3 regions of the Candidatus Poriferisodalis sp. genome follow, and region 3 is predicted to be linked to each of the others. Evidence: predicted binding sites of a transcription regulator. Region 3 holds the regulator's gene; each other region holds the start of a gene.

Region 1 (6,379 bases), 720 kb from region 3:
GCGGGCACGTCGCGCGCAACCGAGCGGTACCGCTGCCAGCATCCCCGCGACACCACCACGTTCACCAAGCCCGTCTCGTCCTCGAGATTCAGGAACGTCGTGCCGCCGGCCGTCATGGGTCGCTGGCGGTGCGTCACCAAGCCGGCAACGCGGATCTTGCCCGGTGGGCACGTAAGCAGCTCCGCAGCAGTGCGAACGCCGGCAGCGGCCAGCTCGGTTCGCAGGAACCTCGTCGGATGCCCGTTGGGGGCTACCCCGGTGGCCCACAGGTCCGCGGCAGCGGTCTCGGTTGCTGACATGCGCCGCAGCGGCGGTGACTCAGCACCGGTCACGACCCCCGCGAGCCGGTCTGAGCCTCCCTGGTGCACAGCCCCGGCCGCCCACAGTGCTTCGCGCCGCGGCAGCCCGAAGCAGTCGAACGCTCCAGCGGCGGCAAGCGCCTCCAGCGCCTGCAGGCTCAGCTCGGCTCGGCGCTGAAGGTCTTCCATGCTGCTGTAGGAGCCACCGACGGCGATCCGCTCAGCAAGCTCATCGCCCACTTCCCGAACCGATGACAGCCCCAGCCGCACAGCCATCCCGCCGGTAGAGGCATTGCACGGCTCCAGCGTGGCTGTCTCGGAGGACAGGTTGATGCAGGGCGAATGCACCACCACCCCGTGACGGCGAGCGTCCTGGCACAGCGAGTGCGGCGAGTAGAACCCCATCGGCTGCGCGTTCAGCAACGCTGCGCAGAACGCTGCCGGGTAGTGCAGCTTGATCCACGACGAGGCATACACCAGGTGAGCGAACGACACCGAGTGGCTCTCGGGGAAGCCGTAGTCGGCGAAGGCGACCATCTTCTCCCAAACCCGCTCGGCCACATCGCCGACCAGCCCCCGGGAGGCCATGCCGCTGAACAGGCGCTCGCGCAAGCGGCCCATCCGCTCGCGGGACCGCTTGGAACCCATGGCCTGACGCAGCTCGTCGGCCTCGGCGGGTGTGAACCCGGCGACGTCGATGGCTATCTGCATGAGCTGCTCCTGGAACAGCGGGATGCCCAGCGTCTTGGCGAGCGAGTTCTCCAGCAGGGGGTGCAGGTAGGTGATCGGCTCTTCGCCGTTGCGGCGCCGGATGTAGGGATGCACCGAGCCGCCCTGGATGGGCCCGGGGCGGATGAGCGCCACCTCTACCACCAGGTCGTAGAAGCAGCGGGGGCGCAGCCGCGGCAGCGTGGCCATCTGGGCGCGTGATTCCACCTGGAAGACGCCGATGCTGTCGGCGCGGCAGAGCATGTCGTAGACCTCGTCTTCCTGGGGCAGCAGGCCGATGTCGACGTTCGTGTGATGCGCATCAGCAATCAGGTCGACGGCGTGGTGCAGGGCCGACAGCATTCCCAGCCCGAGCAGGTCGAACTTCACCAGCCCGACTGCTGCGCAGTCGTCCTTGTCCCACTGCAGCACCGAGCGGTCTGCCTTGGTGGCCCATTCGGTGGGGCAGACATGGGTCACCGGCCGGTCGCAGATGACCATGCCGCCCGAGTGGATACCGAGGTGGCGCGGCGCCCCTTCGAGCGCAGCGGCCAGCTCTGCCACGTTGGCGGGAATGCCGGCCTCATTGTGCTGTGACTGGCTGGGGCCGGACGGGTTGGACCCGTTGCCTGTCGGCTCAGGCCCGGCGTCGCGCCAGTCGCGTGCACGGGGCCGGCCTGCCCGATGGGGCTGGGCCGCCAACCCGTTCGATGCACCGTTCGAGGTGGGCAGCGGGCTGTACCTGTCCAGTGACTTCGACCAGGCATCGGCTTGGCCGGGCTCCCAGCCCAGGGCCCGGGCCATGTCGCGCACCGACGAGCGCGCCCGGTAGGTGATGACGTTCGCCACCTGCGCCGTGTGAGCACGGCCGTAGCGCTCGTACACGTACTGGATGGCTTCCTCACGGCGACCGCTCTCGATGTCGATGTCGATGTCGGGCGGCCCGTCGCGCTCGGGCGACAGGAAGCGCTCGAACAGCAGCCCCAGATCGACCGAGTCGACATTGGTGATACCGAGCGCGTAGCAGACCGCCGAGTTCGAGGCCGAGCCGCGACCCTGGCAGTAGATGTCGCGACTACGGCAGAACGACACGATGTCGTACACCACCAGGAAGTAACCGGCGAAGCCGAGCTGTTCGATGAGGTCGAGCTCGTGATTGAGCTGCGCCCACGCCCCCGGCACCCGCTCGCTCTCAGGGGTGCCGTACCGCCACTGTGCCCGCTGAGCCACGAGGTGCCGCAGGTATGACATCTCGTCGTGACCGTCGGGACAGGGGTACGGCGGCAGGTTGGGCGCAACCAGCGACAGATCGAATGCGCAGTCGCGACCGAGCTGCGCAGCAGTACTCACCACACCCGGCCAGCGGGCGAACCGACGGGCCTGCTCGGCACCGGATCGCACGTGCGCTGTCGCTGCTGGCGGCAGCCAGCCATCCAGCTCGTCGAGGCTGCGCCGGGCTCGCACCGCGGCCAGAGCGACAGCCAGCCGCCGCCCGGCGGGGGTGGCGTAGTGGACGCCGTTGGTACAGACCGGCTCGACACCGGCTCGCACAGCCAATTCAGCCAGCGCGTCGTTGCGGTCGCTATCGAGCGGGTGGCCGTGGTCCCACAGCTCGACGAAGACATTGTGACGGCCGGCTGCGGTGATGAGACGGTCGAGTTGAGCGGCTGCAGCGCGTGGCCCGCCACTCCTTCCTTCGGCCATGAGCGCTGCGGGAACAGCGCCCTTGCGGTGCCCGGTGAGGATCGCCCACTCGTCGCGGTGTGCCGCTGCGGCTGCGAGGAATTCGCCGGTGCTCAAGCGCGGAGCGTGCTTGCGGCCCGCCATCTGCGCTGCCGAGATCAACTCGCCCAGCGCGGCGTACCCCGCCGGCGAGCGGGCCAGCACCACCACATGAGAGCCCACGGGGTCGGCACATCCGGTGCGCTCAGGACGTACCCGCGGCACTCGCCTGCGCTTGGGGGGCGCCGAACTGCCGGCGCCATGAGCGTCGAGCGTCAACTCGTCGGCGCCATACGCGTCGAGCGTCAGCTCAGTGCCGAACACCGTCGGCAGCCCGGCTTCGGCGGCAGCCTCTGCAAAGCGGACCACCCCGTAGAACCCGTTGTGATCGGTCAGCGCCAGTGCTTCGAGCCCCAGCCGCACTGCTTCGTCCACCAGCTCGCCCGGACTCGACGCCCCGTCAAGGAAGCTGAAGTTGGAATGAGCGTGCAGCTCCGCATACGGCACCGTGGGCTCCGCCGGCCGCGGTCGGGCGACAGGCCCGACCCGCTCGCCGCCGGCAGCGAGGCTTTCGCCATAGCTGTGTTTGATGCGCCGGCCCTCACCGGGCCGGCCGGGAAATGGCAGCCGGTCGGACAACCGCCGCTCCAGCTCGGTCCAGGGAATTCCCGGATTCGTAAAACCCACGGCACGACAATAACGAACAACAGTTCTAAGAACAACAGTTTTTGAGAACGCAAGTTCTCTCCAACGGTTTCGCCTCTGGCCTCAGCTCTTGAGCCCGAACTCTCACCCGGCCGGCAACCGCACTACGTTGCGCCCATGGTTGAGACATCACCCGCCGGAAACTTGCCTGACGGCGTAGCCACCGCCGAGCTGTTCGCCTCGGGCGAAGCTTCGGCGGTCGAACTGCTGGCCGAGGCCACCTCCCGGGCAGACCGGGTGAACCCGGAGATCAACGCCATCATCGGACGGCTCGACGACAGCGCCCGCCGTGCGGCCGAACAGCTCGATGCCGCACGCAGCGCCGGCGAGACCGGCGGTTCGTTGGCAGGTGTCCCATTCCTCACCAAAGACCTGACCTGCACGACGCAGGGACAGCCGTACCACGCCGGCAACGCCGCGCTCAAAGAGGCGGGGTACGCGGCGTCGAGCACCGCTCATCTCGCCACGATGTTCGCCGAGCTGGGACTGGTGAACTTCGGCCGGACGAACACTCCGGAATTCGGCCTCACCATCACCACCGAGCCGCTGGCGTATGGGCCGGCAGCCAATCCCTGGAACACCGGCCATTCGACCGGCGGGTCCAGCGGCGGGTCCGCAGCGGCGGTGGCCGCGGGCATTGTGCCCATCGCCCACGCCAACGACGGGGGCGGCTCGATCCGTGTGCCCGCCGCCAACTGCGGGCTGTTCGGGCTGAAGCCGAACCGGGGCCGGGTGTCGCTGGGTCCCGATTCGGGAGACGGCTGGGCCGGCTGGAGTGTCGACGGCGTCGTCAGCCGCAGCGTGCGCGACAGCGCCCGGGTGCTCGACGGCATCAGCCGGCCGTGGCCCGGCGACCCCTACTGGGCACCACCGCCGTCAGGCACGTTCGAGTCCGCGGCGGCACGCGAACCGCGGACGCTCCGGATCGGACTGTGCCCGCACTCCGATTGGGGACCGGTGGACGCCGCATGCAGCCAAGCGGTCGAGAACGCCGGCAGACTGCTGGAGAGCCTCGGACACCACGTCAGCTATTCAGCGCCTGCCGAGCTGTTCCACGCAGAGTTCTTCGAGCACTTTCGCACGATCGTGTCCGCGCAGAACGTCGTCATGCTTGCTGGCTTCGAAGAGGTCTTGGGCCGGCACATGAGCCGTGCCGATATGGAAGGCGATACGTGGGCGCTCATGAACATCGGGCGCGAGGTCAGCGGGGCGCAGTACGTGTCGGCGCTCGAGTGGTGCCATGCCTGGACACGGCGGCTCGCTGCCTGGTGGGCTGACCACGATGTGCTGGTGTCGCCGATCATGGCCGAGCCGCCGCCTCGCCTCGGCGAATTGCGCAATCCCGAAACCGGCCGCGGCCGGCTGAACGACCTGCTGCAGTTCACCCCGCAGTTCAACGTGACCGGCCAGCCGGCGATGTCGGTGCCCCTGCATTGGGCGCCAGAGGCTGAGCCGAACGGCGAAGCCGGGGCCCGAGCGGCCCGTGAGCGCAGCGAACAGGAGCGGGAAGCAACAGGTGACTCGACGAGAAGGCGCACCAATGCGCGCACGTTCTCAGGAAATCTGCCCATAGGCGTGCAGTTCGTGGGCGCGCACGCCAGCGAGGAGATGCTGCTCTCGCTGGCCGGCCAGCTCGAGCGGGCGGCCCCGTGGGCGGGCCGCATGCCGAGTCTGTGGGCCGGCGGCGCATGATCCCCGGCTGCTGAGAAGTCGAGAGGCTGAGAAGCGGGGACATGTCTGCTGACCACCGCTTCACCGACGCCACGGCGCTGGCGCAGGCATTCTCCACAGGCGAGGCCGACCCCACTGAGGCGATGCAGGCTGCGCTCGAACGGATGGAGCGACTGCATCCGGCGTTGAACGCGGTCATCCATCCCCGCCCCGAGCGGGCGCTCGCCGAGGCGGAAGCCTCGGCGCAACGCTGGTCGCGGCGACGGGCCGACGGCGATGCGCTCGGCGACATGTCGGACACCGGCGTGCCGTTCGACGGCGTGCCCATGGCGATCAAAGACCTCGGCTGCGAGCAGGCCGGTGAGTTTCACCACGCCGGCGCCCGTTTCCTGGTGGACCTGGGCTGGCGAGGCTCGCTCGACAGCCACCTCTACGGCCTGCTGCGCGGCGCCGGGTTGGTCTCGGTGGGGCGCACGAACACGCCCGAGTTCGGTACCACCATCACCACCGAGCCGGATGCTTACGGCCCGACGGCCAACCCGTGGTCGCTCGGCCGCTCGCCCGGTGGTTCCAGCGGCGGCTCGGCGGCCGCCGTTGCGGCAGGCATCGTGCCGGTCGCACACGGCAACGACGGCGGCGGCTCGATCCGCGTTCCCGCGGCTGCGTGCGGCCTGGTGGGGCTGAAGCCGACCCGGGGCCGGGCCTCGACCGCGCCGCGCCTCGGCGAACACCGCGGCGGCTTTGCAGTGGACGGCATGCTCACGCGGACGGTGCGCGATGCCGCACGGTGCCTCGACATCATCAGCCGCCCCGCACCGGGCGATCCCTACATCGCTCCCCCGCTTGGCCCCGACGAGTCGTTTGCCGGCGCGCTGACCGTCCCGCTGCCGCCGCTGCGCATCGCCGTGTCGACGGGCAGTCCCGGACGTGCGAGCCCGCCGGTACGACGAGCTGTCGAACAGGCGGCCGACCTGCTCGCCCGGCTCGGCCACCGCATCGAGCCAGACACGGCGCCCGACGGCTGGTTCAGCGCCGAACTCGCCGACCACACGATTGTGGTGCGCACGGTCGGCATGGCAACCGAGCTCGCCGGGTGGGAAGAACGGCTGGGACGCCCGATGACATCCGACGATGTCGAGCCCGCCAACTGGTGGTCGGCGGAGCTGGGCGCATCGCTGCCTGCATCCATGTATGTGCAAGCGCTCGAGGAGCTCGCTCGCTGGCGCAGGCGCGTCATGGCGTTCTGGAACGCCGATGCCCCCACCGGGACGAAC
Region 2 (6,379 bases), 530 kb from region 3:
GCTTCCGGCTGCCTTCCGCGCGCGACAACCGGCCCCTGCGCTTCGACGAGGTGATGGACCGGCTGAATCAAGTGGTGTTCCTGTCGGCCACCCCGGGGGAGTACGAGCTGCGGACGAGTGGCCAGGTGGTGGAGCAGATCGTCCGGCCGACCGGTCTGGTGGATCCCGAGATCGTGGTGCGCCCGACGAAGGGCCAGATCGACGACCTGATGGGCGAGATCGAGCGGGTCACCGAGCAGGGCCAGCGGGTGCTCGTGACGACGCTCACCAAGAAGATGGCCGAGGACCTCACCGACTACCTGCTCGAGCTCGGCGTGCGGGTGCGCTACCTGCACAGCGAGATCGACACCATTGAGCGGATCGAGATCCTCCGCGATCTGCGGCTCGGCCATTTCGACGTGCTGGTGGGCATCAACCTGCTGCGAGAAGGCCTGGACCTGCCCGAAGTGAGCCTCGTGGCGATCCTGGATGCCGACAAGGAGGGGTTCCTGCGCAGCGAGACGTCGCTCATCCAGACCATCGGGCGAGCGGCACGCAACGTCGACGGCCAGGTGGTGATGTACGCCGACGAGTTCACGCCGTCGATGCACCGCGCCGTGTCCGAGACCAACCGGCGGCGGGGCTTGCAGCAGGCGTACAACGCCGAGCATGGCATCGACCCGCAGACGATCCGCAAGGCCGTCACCGACATCCTCGAGGTGCTGCGAGGCCCGGCCGAGACGGCACCGGTGCCCGAGAAGCTGGTGTCGGGCCGCGTGAACGCCGAACGGATGAAGGCTGCCTACGGCGACCTGCCGGCCGATGACCTGACACGCCTCATCGCCTCGCTGGAGGAGGAGATGGCCGAAGCCGCCGCCGACCTGCGATTCGAGTACGCAGCCCGCCTGCGAGACGAGCTCAGGGAGCTCCGCCGAGACCTGCGCGACGCCAGCGCCTAGAGCATGACGACGGAGCGCAGCACCTCGCCGTGCTCCATCTTCTCGAACGCCTCCTCGACGCCTGCAATCCCGATCGTCTCGCTGACGAACTTGTCCAGCGGCAGGCGGTCCTGCAGGTGGAGGTCGATGAGCATGGGAAAGTCACGGCTTGGCAGGCAGTCGCCGTACCACGAGCTCTTGAGCGAGCCGCCGCGCCCGAACACCTCGATCATCGGCAGCTCGATCTTCATGGTCGGGTTCGGCACACCCACCAGCACCACGGTGCCCGCCAGGTCGCGGGCATAGAAGGCCTGCTCGTAGGTCTGGGGCAAGCCCACGGCCTCGATGGCCACATCCACGCCGTTGCCGTCGGTCAGCTCGCGGATCGCCTCGACGACCTCATCGTTGCTGAGGCCTGCCGAGTTGACGGTGTGGGTGGCGCCGAACTCGCGGGCCCAGTCGAGCTTGCGGTCGTCCAGGTCGATGCCGATGATCGTGTGCGCTCCGGCCAACCGGGAGCCGCAGATTGCGGCATCGCCCACGCCGCCGCATCCGAATACGGCCACGCTGTCGCCGCGGCCGACGCCGCCGGTGTTCATCGCGGCACCCAAGCCGGCCATGACCCCGCAGCCGATGAGACCAGCAACCTGGGGCGGGGCCGCAGGGTCCACCTTGGTGGCCTGTCCTGCGGCCACCAGGGTTTTCTCGGCGAACGCACCGATACCCAGCGCGGGCGACAGCTCGACGCCGTCAAGGGTCATCTTCTGCGACGCGTTGTGCGTGGCGAAGCAGTACCACGGGCGGCCACGCTGGCACGACCGGCAGAGGCCGCAGACGGCGCGCCAATTCAGTATCACGAAATCGCCGACGGCGACATTGGTGACGCCGTCGCCGACTTCTGACACGACGCCTGCGGCTTCGTGCCCGAGCAGGAACGGGAACTCATCGTTGATGGCGCCCTCGCGGTAGTGCAGGTCGGTGTGGCACACGCCGCATGCTTGGACGTCGACGATTACCTCACCGGGACCGGGGTCGGGGACCACGATCGTCTCGACCGTGACCGGCTCGCCGACCGCTGCGGCTACGACACCTTGTACTTCATGTGGCATGACCGCGACCCTACTTCTGCCGGTTGCGCCCTCAGAGCGTGGGCGGATTGGCGTACGAACTTGTGTTTGTGTCCGGGATGACCGGCGGGGTCGCCGGTAGGCTCCACCCGAATGGGTGAGCGGCTGATCGTCCGCGGGGCGCGCGAGCACAACCTGCGCAATGTCAATGTGGAGTTGCCCCGCGATCGCATGATCGTGTTCACCGGGCTGTCGGGCAGCGGCAAGTCGTCGCTGGCCTTCGACACCATCTACGCCGAGGGACAGCGGCGCTACGTCGAGTCGCTGTCGGCCTATGCACGCCAGTTCCTGGGCCAGATGGACAAGCCCGACGTGGATTTCCTCGAAGGCCTGTCGCCGGCCATCTCCATCGACCAGAAGAGCGCCAGCCGCAACCCTCGTTCCACCGTCGGAACGATCACCGAGGTGTACGACTATCTGCGGCTGCTCTACGCCCGCATCGGCATCCAGCACGACCCGCAGACGGGCGAGATCGTCGAGCGACAGACAGCGCAGCAGATCGTGGATCGGATCATGGAGCTCGCCGAAGGCTCCCGTTTCGAAGTGCTTGCCCCGGTGGTGCGCGGACGCAAGGGCGACTATCACACGCAGCTCGGCGACTTCGCCCGGCAGGGTTACGCCCGCGTGCGTGTCGACGGCTCGGTGCTGGAGCTCGGCAGCACCGATGAGATCGAGCGACTGGATCGCTACGTCAACCATGACATCGAGGTCATCGTCGACCGGCTGGTCATGCGTGGCGATATCTCCCAGCGCCTCGCCGAATCGGTCGAGGCAGCGCTGGGGCTGGCGGATGGCCACGTGTGGATTCGCCAGGTTCCGTCCGGCAACGGCGAGGCCGACGAATCGGAGATGCTGACATTCAGCCAGCACCTGTTCTCGCCAAGCAGCGGCCGTTCGTTCGAGGAGCTGGCGCCACGCAACTTCTCGTTCAACTCCCCGTACGGCGCCTGCCAGACCTGCGATGGCCTGGGCACCCGGTACGAGGTGGATCCCGAGCTGGTGGTGCCGAACACGGAGCTGTCGGTGGCGGCTGGTGCGCTCGCCCCGTGGGCGGGAGCAACCGGCAAGTGGTTCACCCGGCTGCTCGAAGCGGTCGGCGAGCAGCAAGGCATCCCGCTCGATGTGCCGTGGGCCGAGCTGGAAGCGGGCCAGCGCACGCTGCTGCTCGAGGGAGCGCCGGCCGGCGAGCAGATCACCGTGCGCTATCGCAATCGCTATGGCCGCTCGCGCAGCTACACCACTCGCTACGAGGGCGTCATCCCGTTCCTGCGGCGTCGCCATGCCGACACCGAGAGCGACTGGTCGCGCAACCGCATCGAGGGCTACATGCGCGAGGTGCCGTGCGGTACCTGCCACGGCGCGCGGCTCAACGAGGTGTCGCTGGCCGTACGCGTCGCCGGCCGGAACATCTTCGAGCTCTGCTCGGCGTCCATCGGCGAGGCAGCGAAGATCGTCGACGGCCTGGACCTCACGGAGCGGCAGCGCATCATCGCCGCACCGATCATCAAGGAGATCGATGCTCGGCTGAACTTCCTGCTCGACGTCGGCCTCGACTACCTGACGCTGAACCGCTCGGCGGCCACGCTGGCCGGCGGCGAGGCGCAGCGCATCCGGTTGGCGAGCCAGATCGGCAGCGGACTGGAAGGCGTGCTGTACGTGCTCGACGAGCCGTCAATCGGGCTGCACCAGCGCGACAACCGCCGCTTGATCGACACGCTGCTGCATCTGCGCGATCTCGGCAACACCGTGCTGGTGGTGGAGCACGATCTGGAGACCATCTCGGTTGCGGACTGGGTGGTCGACATCGGGCCAGGCGCCGGTGAGCACGGCGGCGAGATCGTCTACAGCGGGCCGGTGGACGGTTTGGCGGGCGCACCGGGATCGGTGACGGGGGAGTACCTCGCCGGCGTGCGGGAGATCCCGATGCCGTCGCTGCGCCGGCCCCGAGGCGACGACCGCCTCACCGTTCGGGGCGCACGGGAGCACAACCTGCGAAAGATCGACGTCGAATTCCCCTTGGGCTGTTTCATCTGCGTGACCGGCGTGTCGGGCTCGGGCAAGAGCACGCTGGTCAACGAGATCCTCTACAAGGCGCTGATGCAGCGGATCTACTCGTCCAAGCAGGTGCCCGGCCTGCACACGGCAATCGAGGGCGCCGAAGCGCTCGACAAGGTCATCGACATCGATCAATCGCCGATCGGCCGCACGCCCCGGTCGAATCCGGCTACCTACACCGGCGTCTTCGACCACATCCGCAAGCTCTACGCGGCCACCAACGAGGCGAAGGTGCGGGGCTACCTGCCGGGGCGGTTCAGCTTCAACGTCAAGGGCGGGCGCTGCGAGGCCTGTTCGGGCGACGGGACCATCAAGATCGAAATGCACTTCCTGCCCGATGTGTACGTGCCCTGCGAAGTGTGCAAGGGCGCCCGGTACAACCGCGAGACGCTCGAGATCCGGTTCAAGGGCATGACGATCGCGGACGTGCTCAACATGCCTTGCGAGGACGCCCTGGAGTTCTTCTCGGCCCAGCCGCCCATCCGCCGCCACATGCAGACGCTCGTCGACGTGGGCCTGGGCTATATCCGGCTGGGGCAGCCCGCCACCACGCTGTCCGGCGGCGAGGCGCAGCGGGTGAAGCTCGCCAGCGAGCTGTCGAAACGGTCCACCGGCCACACCATCTACATCCTCGACGAGCCCACCACCGGCTTGCACTTCGAGGACATCCGGCGCCTGCTGGGCGTGCTCGACCGGCTCGTGTCGGGCGGCAACACCGTGGTGGTCATCGAGCACAATCTCGACGTGATCAAGACCGCCGACTGGATCGTGGACATGGGTCCCGAGGGCGGCATCGGCGGCGGCACCGTGGTGGCCGCTGGCACACCAGAACAGGTCGCGGCGACGCCCGAGTCCCATACCGGCCGCTACCTGGCGCCGCTCGTCGGCTGAGCTTCCCCGTACCAATCCCCCCAATCCCACGAGCGAAAGAGGACGCAGATGAGACTGCCCGAGATCACACCCGAAGAGTTGACCGGCGGCGGGCGCGAGGTCTATGAGGCCTTGCGCAGCGGTCCGCGCAGCGCGGCGACCTCCGATCTGAACGTCAAGAGCATCGTGGGCCCCTATGGGGTGTGGGTACGGGCGCCTGCCATCGGGGGACCCACCCAGGCGCTGGGTGCCGCCGTCCGGTTCGCGGGCGGCCTGCCCGAGCCAGTCAAGGAAGCGGCCATCTGCACGGTCGGAGCGCACTACCGGTCGAAGTTCGAGTTCGCCGCCCACGAACGCCTGGCTCAGATGGCGGGCATCGAGCAGCGCCACCTCGATGCGCTCCGGGACGGCAGGCCTGCCGAGTTCACGGGGCAGGAGGCCATCGCTCACCGGGTCGCAACGGAGCTGCTCGAGTCGCACAGCATGAGCGACGAGACCTACGCCGCAGCGGTCGAGGAGTTCGGCACCGAGGGCGTGATCGAGCTGGTGACCACGGTGGGCTACTACTGCTTGATCTCGCTGACGCTGAATGCCTTCGAGATCCCGCTGCCACCCGATTGGGAGGATCCCTTCCCCGACGGAGACTGATCAGCTCGCCGGGGTCGCGGCGTCCTCAGTCTGGACTGGCTCGACCGGCTCGACGGAGGCAGCGCGCTCGAGCGGCAGCTCCACGGTGAACTCGGTGTACTCGCCCGGTTCGCTCTCCACCGAGATCTGCCCGCCGTGGCCTCGGACAATGTCGTTTGACATCGCCAAGCCCAGCCCCGTGCCCTCATTGGTGGGCTTGGTGGTGAAGAACGGCTCGAAGATTCGCTGGGCGACGTCCGGCGGGATGCCTGTGCCGTTGTCGCGAACCTTGATCACCGCGGACTCGTCGGTTCGCTGAGTGCTCAGCCAAATCGTCGGGAAATAGGGCGTGTCGTCGCCGTCGCCCACGGTGACCATCTTGCCTGGCTCGCCGCCGAGGTCCCGCCAGCGCTCGTTAGCGGCATAGCCGGCATTGGTGACCAGGTTGAGGAACACGCGACCCATGTCCTGCGGGATGACCTCCAGCTCGCCCACATCGGGGTCGAAGTCGCGCTCGATGGTCACGTTGAAATCGGCGTCCTGCGCCCGGGCGCTGTGGTAGGAGAGCATGGCGTGCTCGTCGAGCAGGGCGTTGATCTCCACGGGGCGCGACTCGCCGCCGCCCCGGCCCATCATGAGCATGCTCTCCACGATGCGGTTGGCCCGGTCACCGTGCCCGCGGATGCGAGTCAGGTTCTCCTTGAGGTCGCCGGTGATCTCGGCGATGTAGTCGGCCTGATCGTCGGCCGGTTCGGGATCGGCGATCGCTTCGAGCAGTTCTTC
Region 3 (6,379 bases):
CCCAGGTCGGGTTCGATCCCGGTGGTGTCGCAGTCCATCATGAACGAGATCGTTCCGGTGGGCGCGATCACGGTGGCCTGGGAATTGCGAACGCCATGAGACTCGCCGCCCGCGATGGCATGGTTCCAGCGAGCACGCGCGGCGGCACGCAGATCCTCGGTCAGCGCCGCCATGCCTGCGCCGGTGTCCGCCGGCTCGGCGCGCACCTCGATGCTGTCCAGCGAGTCGCGATGCCGGCCCAGAACGCCGCACATCGCATCGGCATTCGCGTCGAAGCCGTCGAAGGCTCCGAGCCGCTCGGCCAAGTCGGCTGAGGTGGCGTATGCCTCCCCGCACATGAGCGCCGTGAGCGATGCCGCTAGCGCCCTCGCCTGCGGAGAGTCGTAGGGAACGCCCGCTGCCATCAGCAGCGCACCCAGATTCGTGAAGCCCAGCCCGAGCTGGCGGAAGCGCCGGGAAGTCTCGCCGATCAGCTCCGTCGGGTAGTCGGCGTGGCTCACCAGCACGTCCTGGGCAATGAACGTGATGCGCACCGCCTGGCGGAAGCCCTCGATATCGAAATCGCGGCCGGCGGCGTGATCCCCAAAGAAGGGCAACAGGTTGACGCTCGCCAGGTTGCAGGCCGAGTTGTCGAGGTGGACATACTCGCTGCATGGGTTGCTGGCGCTGATCGGGCCGTGGGCGGGCGCCGTGTGCCAGCTGTTGATCGTGGTGGAGAACTGAACGCCAGGGTCGGCGCATTCCCAGGCCGCTTGGGCAATCTGGCCGAGGAGATCCCGCGCACGCATGACGGCGGTGACCTCGCCCGTGGTGCGCGCCCGCAGCTCCCAAGTGCCGTCGGCCGCGACCGCCTCCATGAACTCGTCGGACAGCCGGACCGAGTTGTTCGCATTCTGGTACTGCACCGAGAACGAGTCGGCGCCGTCGACATCCATGTCGAATCCGGCGGCGTCCAAGGCGCGTGCCTTGCGCTCCTCGCGTGCCTTGCACCACACGAAGGCCTCGACATCGGGATGATCGGCGTCGAGCAGGACCATCTTGGCGGCGCGCCGGGTCTTGCCGCCGCTGCGGATGGTGCCCGCCGACGCATCGGCGCCGCGCATGAAGCTGACCGGGCCGCTCGCCGTGCCGCCGCCCGACAGCGGCTCGCACGATGCCCGCAGCGCCGACAGGTTTACCCCGGCGCCCGAGCCGCCCTTGAAGATCCGGCCCTCGGTGACGTACCAGTCCAGGATCGATTCCATCTCGTCGTCGACAGCAAGGATGAAGCAGGCCGACGCCTGCTGGGGCACACCCTTCACGCCGATGTTGAACCAGACCGGGCTGTTGAACGCCACCCGCTGGTGAACCAGCAGCCACGCCAGCTCTGCCTCGAATGTCGCCGCCTCGTCCGGAGATGCGAAATAGCCGTCGCTGGCCGCCCACTGGGTGACGGTGCCCGCAACGCGGTCGATGACTTGGCGCAGCGACTGCTCCCGCTCCGGCGTGCCGATGGTGCCGCGGAAGTACTTCTGGGCAACGATGTTGACCGCCGTGGGACTCCAATCGGCGGGGAACTCAACGTCGGGCTGCGAGAACGCAACCGATCCGTCGACCGCGTTCGTGATGGAGGCATCGAAGCGCTCCCACCGCACCGTGTCATAGGGATGGGCGCCATCAGCGGTGAAATGCCGCTGCAGACGCAGAGGCGCGCCGGCAGACCGGTGCCCGGGGCCGTGGCCCCGCACCCGCTGCTCCTCGGTCATCGCCACTTACCGCTGACCTCCTGCACCAGTGTCGCAAACCGGAGTCGACCCGCCGGGACGCGCCCGCGGGCCGTGCGGCCGACGGTGACAGGCGCACGCTACGGCCGCTCCCCTGTGGAACGAAAGGGGCAATGAACAGGCCTTCACGGGGACTTTCCTGTGCATAACTGGCAGATGCTGTGGATAACCGCCGGCGACAACGCCTGCCGGGACGAACGGGTGGCAGACTCGCCGCGTGCACCGGCTGTACCCGCTGCCCCCCGAACCCATCGACGCTGCGCACGCCGCCAGTCGCCAACGTGCACCGCACGCCGATCGTCCCTGGGTGATGCTCAACATGGTTGCGAGCATCGACGGGGCCGCAGCGATCGACGGCGTGTCGGGGGGGCTCTCGAGCGAACCCGACAAGGCGATGTTCGGGGCGCTGCGCGCGCAGGCCGACACGATCCTGGTCGGTGCGCGCACGGCGAACGCCGAGCGGTACCGCCCGGCGCGGCGATCTGGTGCCCGCATTGCCGTGGTCAGCGGATCGCTCAGCGTCGACCCGGACTTGCCGCTGTTCAGCCAGCCGCCAGACCCGCCGGCAGCACCGTTGCCGCTGGTGGTCACCACCGTCGGCGCAGACTGCGACGCCGCAGAACGGCTGGCCGACCGCGCGGAGCTCGTGCGCGCCGGCACCGACTCGGTGGATCTGCCTGCGTCGTTGAGACACCTGGGCTCGCTGGGGGCGCGCGTTGTGCTCTGTGAGGGAGGGCCAGCGCTCAACGCCAGCCTGCTGGCGGCCGACCTCGTCGACGAGGTGAACCTGACGCACGCGCCGCTGGCCGTGGCGACTGACGCCCCGCGCATCGCCTCTGCGCCCGGCGGCGGCTCGCCGGCCGCCGCGCCCCGCGCATTCGCGCTCGAGCAAGTCATCGCCCACGACGATGTGCTCTTCGTGCGCTGGGTGCGCTCTCGGCACTGAAGCATCGAACAAATGCGCGCTGTTTGGAACATTTGTTGTTAGTGTACTGACTGATCGGAACGAGAGTTCCTTCCCTTCGATGGGAGCACCCGATCAGGCCGGGCAGCAGATGCCGGGCGCGCCGGGACCGACCCGAAAGGTTCACCATGCAAGCAACGAGTGCCGCAGGTCAGCGGATCGCACACCTCAACGAGCGTCAGCGCGCCATGCTCGACTTCATCGACGTGACGCAGCGCGAGCGCGGCTATCCCCCGTCGGTCCGCGAGATCGGCAACGAGGTCAATCTCAACTCGCCTGCGACCGTGCACCGCCACCTGCGAACGCTCGAGGCCGACGGATGGATCCGGCGCGACCCATCGCGGCCCAGGGCGCTCATCATCAACTGCGACTGGCAGACAGGAGTGAAGGGCGAGCGGCGACCGGCCCGTCACGTGGCGCTCATCGGGGAGGTTGCAGCAGGCACCGACGTGCTCGCCCAGCAGAACGTCGAGGAGCTGCTGCCGCTGCCGGCCGATTTCACGGGCAGCGGCGAGCTCTTCATGCTGCGAGTGCGGGGCGACTCGATGATCGATGTCGGCATCTGGGATCGCGACTACGTGGTGGCGCGCCACCAGCCCGACGCGGAGGTCGGCGACATCGTCGTGGCCGGCATCGATGGCGAAGAGGGCACCGTCAAGCGCTACCGGCGCGACGGCGACAACGTCGTCCTCGAACCGGCAAATCAAAGCCACGGTCCGATCATCCGCCCCGCCGACGAAGTCACCATCTACGGAAAGGTCGTGACGGTCATCCGTCGCCTATAGCGGCGGGCAATTCGACACAGCGGCGCTTGTAAGCGCTGTGTGCTCAACTTGACCGGTGTTCACGGTTCTGACCCAGCCGCCTGACGATCTCGACGACACATCGCGCGTGTGGATCCCCGTCCGTTCAGGCACGGTGTTCACCGAGCCGGGCAGCGGCCTGTGCGCGAGCCCCACGGCGCCCGTCGGCGATGGCTCGCCTTCCGCCTCTTTTCTCGGCGTGCTCGATGGCCTCGGCGTCTGGGCTGTCGACATGGATCCGGCCGACGGGCCGCCGCTGGACGAGGGTGATCTCGAGCCCGTGCCGCTGCGCAAGCTCTACGGCCGCATTCCCGACGAGCACTGGCAGATCGCCGGCCGCGCCGCACCGATCGTGGAGTTCGAGGGAACCCATCGCTATTGCGGACGTTGCGGGAGCCTGACAAACACCAACGCCTCAGATCGGGCAAGAGTCTGCAGCAACTGCGGTCACATGGCGTTTCCGAGGCTCAGCCCCGCCATGATCGTTCTCGTCGAACGCGGCCCCGAGGTGTTGCTCGCCTGGGGCCGGCAGTTCCCCGGCCGCTTCTACAGCGCACTCGCCGGCTTCGTCGAACCCGGTGAGAGCCTCGAGGACGCCGTGGCCCGGGAGGTCTACGAGGAAGTCCAGATCACGGTCGACAACGTCCGCTACTTCGGAAGCCAGCCGTGGCCATTCCCGCACTCGCTGATGTGCGGCTTTACCTGCGAATGGCAAGCCGGCGAGATCGAGATCGACCCCGAAGAGATCGTCGAAGCCGGTTGGTACACCGCAGACAGCCTGCCCCCGTGCCCGCGCGGCGGGATGTCGATTGCCGGCTGGCTCATCGACGACTGGCTGAAGCGAACCGCAGCCGGCTGATCAGGCGCGGTGCCAGGTGGCGCCGTCGGGGCCGTCGGCGACGACGATGCCTGCGGCCGCCAGATCGTCCCGGATACGGTCGGCGGTGTCGAAGTCGCGAGCTGATCGCGCCGCAGCCCTCTGTGCCAGCAATACGTCCACCTCGGCATCGGCGAGCCCGCCGTCGCGGTGATCTTCGCCGCCGTCATCACCGCAGGTGAGCCCCACCACGCCGAGCAGGTGGAGTGCCGTGCGAGCCGATCGGGAAGCCTCGGCAGGCGCTGCTCCGTCGAGTGAAGCGTTCGCCCGGCGCACGAGGCGGAAGATCACGTCGAGCGCTGTGGGCGTGGAGAAATCGTCGTCCATGGCCGCTGCGAACGCCGTCACGGCTTCGACATCCACGTCGGGAACAGACCCGCGTTCGATGTCAGGCCGCCGCACTGCAGCCTCGATGCCGTCCGGGAAGCCTGCAGCGGAGACCCGGCGGGCGAACGCATCGAGCCGGCCGACAGCGCTGCGGGCCGCTTCAAGCGAGTCGGACCCCATCTCCATGGTCCGGCGGTAGTGGGTCTGCAGCACCAGCAGGCGCACAGCGCGGGGGCCGACTGCGTCGATCGCTTCGGCGAGCTGGGTGTAGTTGCCCAGCGACTTGGCCATCTTCTGGCTGCCGACGTTCACCATGGCGCTGTGCACCCAGTAGCGGGCAAACGCCTCGCCCATGGCGGTCACCTGGGCGCACTCGTTCTGGTGGTGGGGAAAGACCAGGTCGTCTCCCCCTCCGTGGATGTCGAAGCCGGGCCCGAGCGCGCTGAGCGACATCGCCACGCACTCCGTGTGCCAGCCGGGCCGGCCCTCCCCCCACGGCGTTTCCCAGCGCGGCTCTCCCGGCTGCGCGGCCTTCCAGAGCGCGAAGTCCAGCGGTGAACGCTTGTCGGGGTCGACGTCGACGCGCGCGCCAGCATCCGCGTTGAGCTGCTCGGTTGTCCGGCCCGCCAAATCGCCGTACCCAGGGGCAGCGTCGACGGCGAAGTACACGCCCTTGCCCGGCACGTCGTACGCGGCACCGAGCGACCGCAGCTCAGCGATCACGTCGATCATCTGCGAGATGAAGTGTGTGGCGTGAGGCCGCGAATGGGCCCGCAGCACGCCGAGCCGATCCATCTGCTCGTCATATGCGGCTGTGAATTCTGCGGCGACATCGGCCTCGGAGCGCTGCTCGCGCTGGGCGCGCTCCACGATCTTGTCGTCGATGTCGGTGACATTCGATGCCAACGTCACCTCATATCCAGACCACTCCAAGTAGCGCCGGATGACGTCGTAGGTCAGCGCAGTGCGGCCGTGGCCGAGGTGGGGCACGTCATAGACCGTCGGACCGCAGACATACATGGAGATCTCGCCCGGCGTCCGCGGGACGAAGGCGGTCTTGCGCCGCGTCATCGTGTCGAAGATCTGCAAGCTCACTGATGCCGGAGTCCCGATCGGGCTGCAAGGGTACCGATGCGGTTCAGAGGCAAACCCTGGATTTTCTCTTCAGCCGGCAGCGATGGTCACGCTCCAGACCGCGAGGTTGTGGAACGCGTGCAGCACCAGACCCGCCCACCAGCCGTACCGCACCCGCGCAATGGTGAACATGAGGCCCAGCCAGATCTGCGGGCTCACCACCAGCGGTGCCACGACAACAGTGGCGAAGGTCCAGCTCACGTCGTAGTTGGCGAGATGCACGACGCCGAACGCGGCGAGCGAGCACCACACCGGCCAGCGCGGATGAGCCTCCCACCAGCGAGCAACGCTGCCACGCCAAGTCGGAGGCTCCGGCCCGGCATCGACCGCGGCCTCGGGCCGCGCCACCCCGGCGACGAGCGACTGGATCCACAGGGCTCCCGAGAGCAGCACGATGAGGGCGAAGACGGACGCAACGACGATGACGGGACCGTCGCCGCCCGCAAAGTTCAGCAACCCGAATGCCCCGGTGGCTGCGAGCACGCCCAGGCGCAGGCGGGCGGCCAGAGGG

Evidence for each region. The regulator LexA, encoded in region 3, represses DNA repair genes until DNA is damaged. The targets are predictions, from matches to a motif close to CGAACNNNNGTTCG.
Region 1: a site for LexA is predicted at 3,430-3,443, ahead of ACOQPE_RS09445 (error-prone DNA polymerase). Genes of this name have one in related genera too.
Region 2: a site for LexA is predicted at 2,082-2,095, ahead of uvrA (excinuclease ABC subunit UvrA). Genes of this name have one in related genera too.

What each region holds. Positions count from the first base shown of each region.
Region 1 covers NZ_OZ244781.1:2,115,592-2,121,970, reverse strand. Annotated here, with positions in the region: gene ACOQPE_RS09445 (error-prone DNA polymerase) at 1-3,416, opposite strand, end outside; gene ACOQPE_RS09440 (amidase) at 3,552-5,126, shown strand; gene ACOQPE_RS09435 (amidase) at 5,168-6,379, shown strand, end outside.
Region 2 covers NZ_OZ244781.1:3,370,833-3,377,211, reverse strand. Annotated here, with positions in the region: gene uvrB (excinuclease ABC subunit UvrB) at 1-938, shown strand, start outside; gene ACOQPE_RS14975 (S-(hydroxymethyl)mycothiol dehydrogenase) at 935-2,026, opposite strand; gene uvrA (excinuclease ABC subunit UvrA) at 2,138-4,990, shown strand; gene ACOQPE_RS14965 (carboxymuconolactone decarboxylase family protein) at 5,039-5,617, shown strand; gene ACOQPE_RS14960 (sensor histidine kinase) at 5,618-6,379, opposite strand, start outside.
Region 3 covers NZ_OZ244781.1:2,839,175-2,845,553, reverse strand. Annotated here, with positions in the region: gene ACOQPE_RS12645 (vitamin B12-dependent ribonucleotide reductase) at 1-1,745, opposite strand, end outside; gene ACOQPE_RS12640 (dihydrofolate reductase family protein) at 1,981-2,709, shown strand; gene lexA (transcriptional repressor LexA) at 2,856-3,512, shown strand; gene nudC (NAD(+) diphosphatase) at 3,568-4,389, shown strand; gene cysS (cysteine--tRNA ligase) at 4,390-5,829, opposite strand; gene ACOQPE_RS12620 (type II CAAX prenyl endopeptidase Rce1 family protein) at 5,899-6,379, opposite strand, start outside.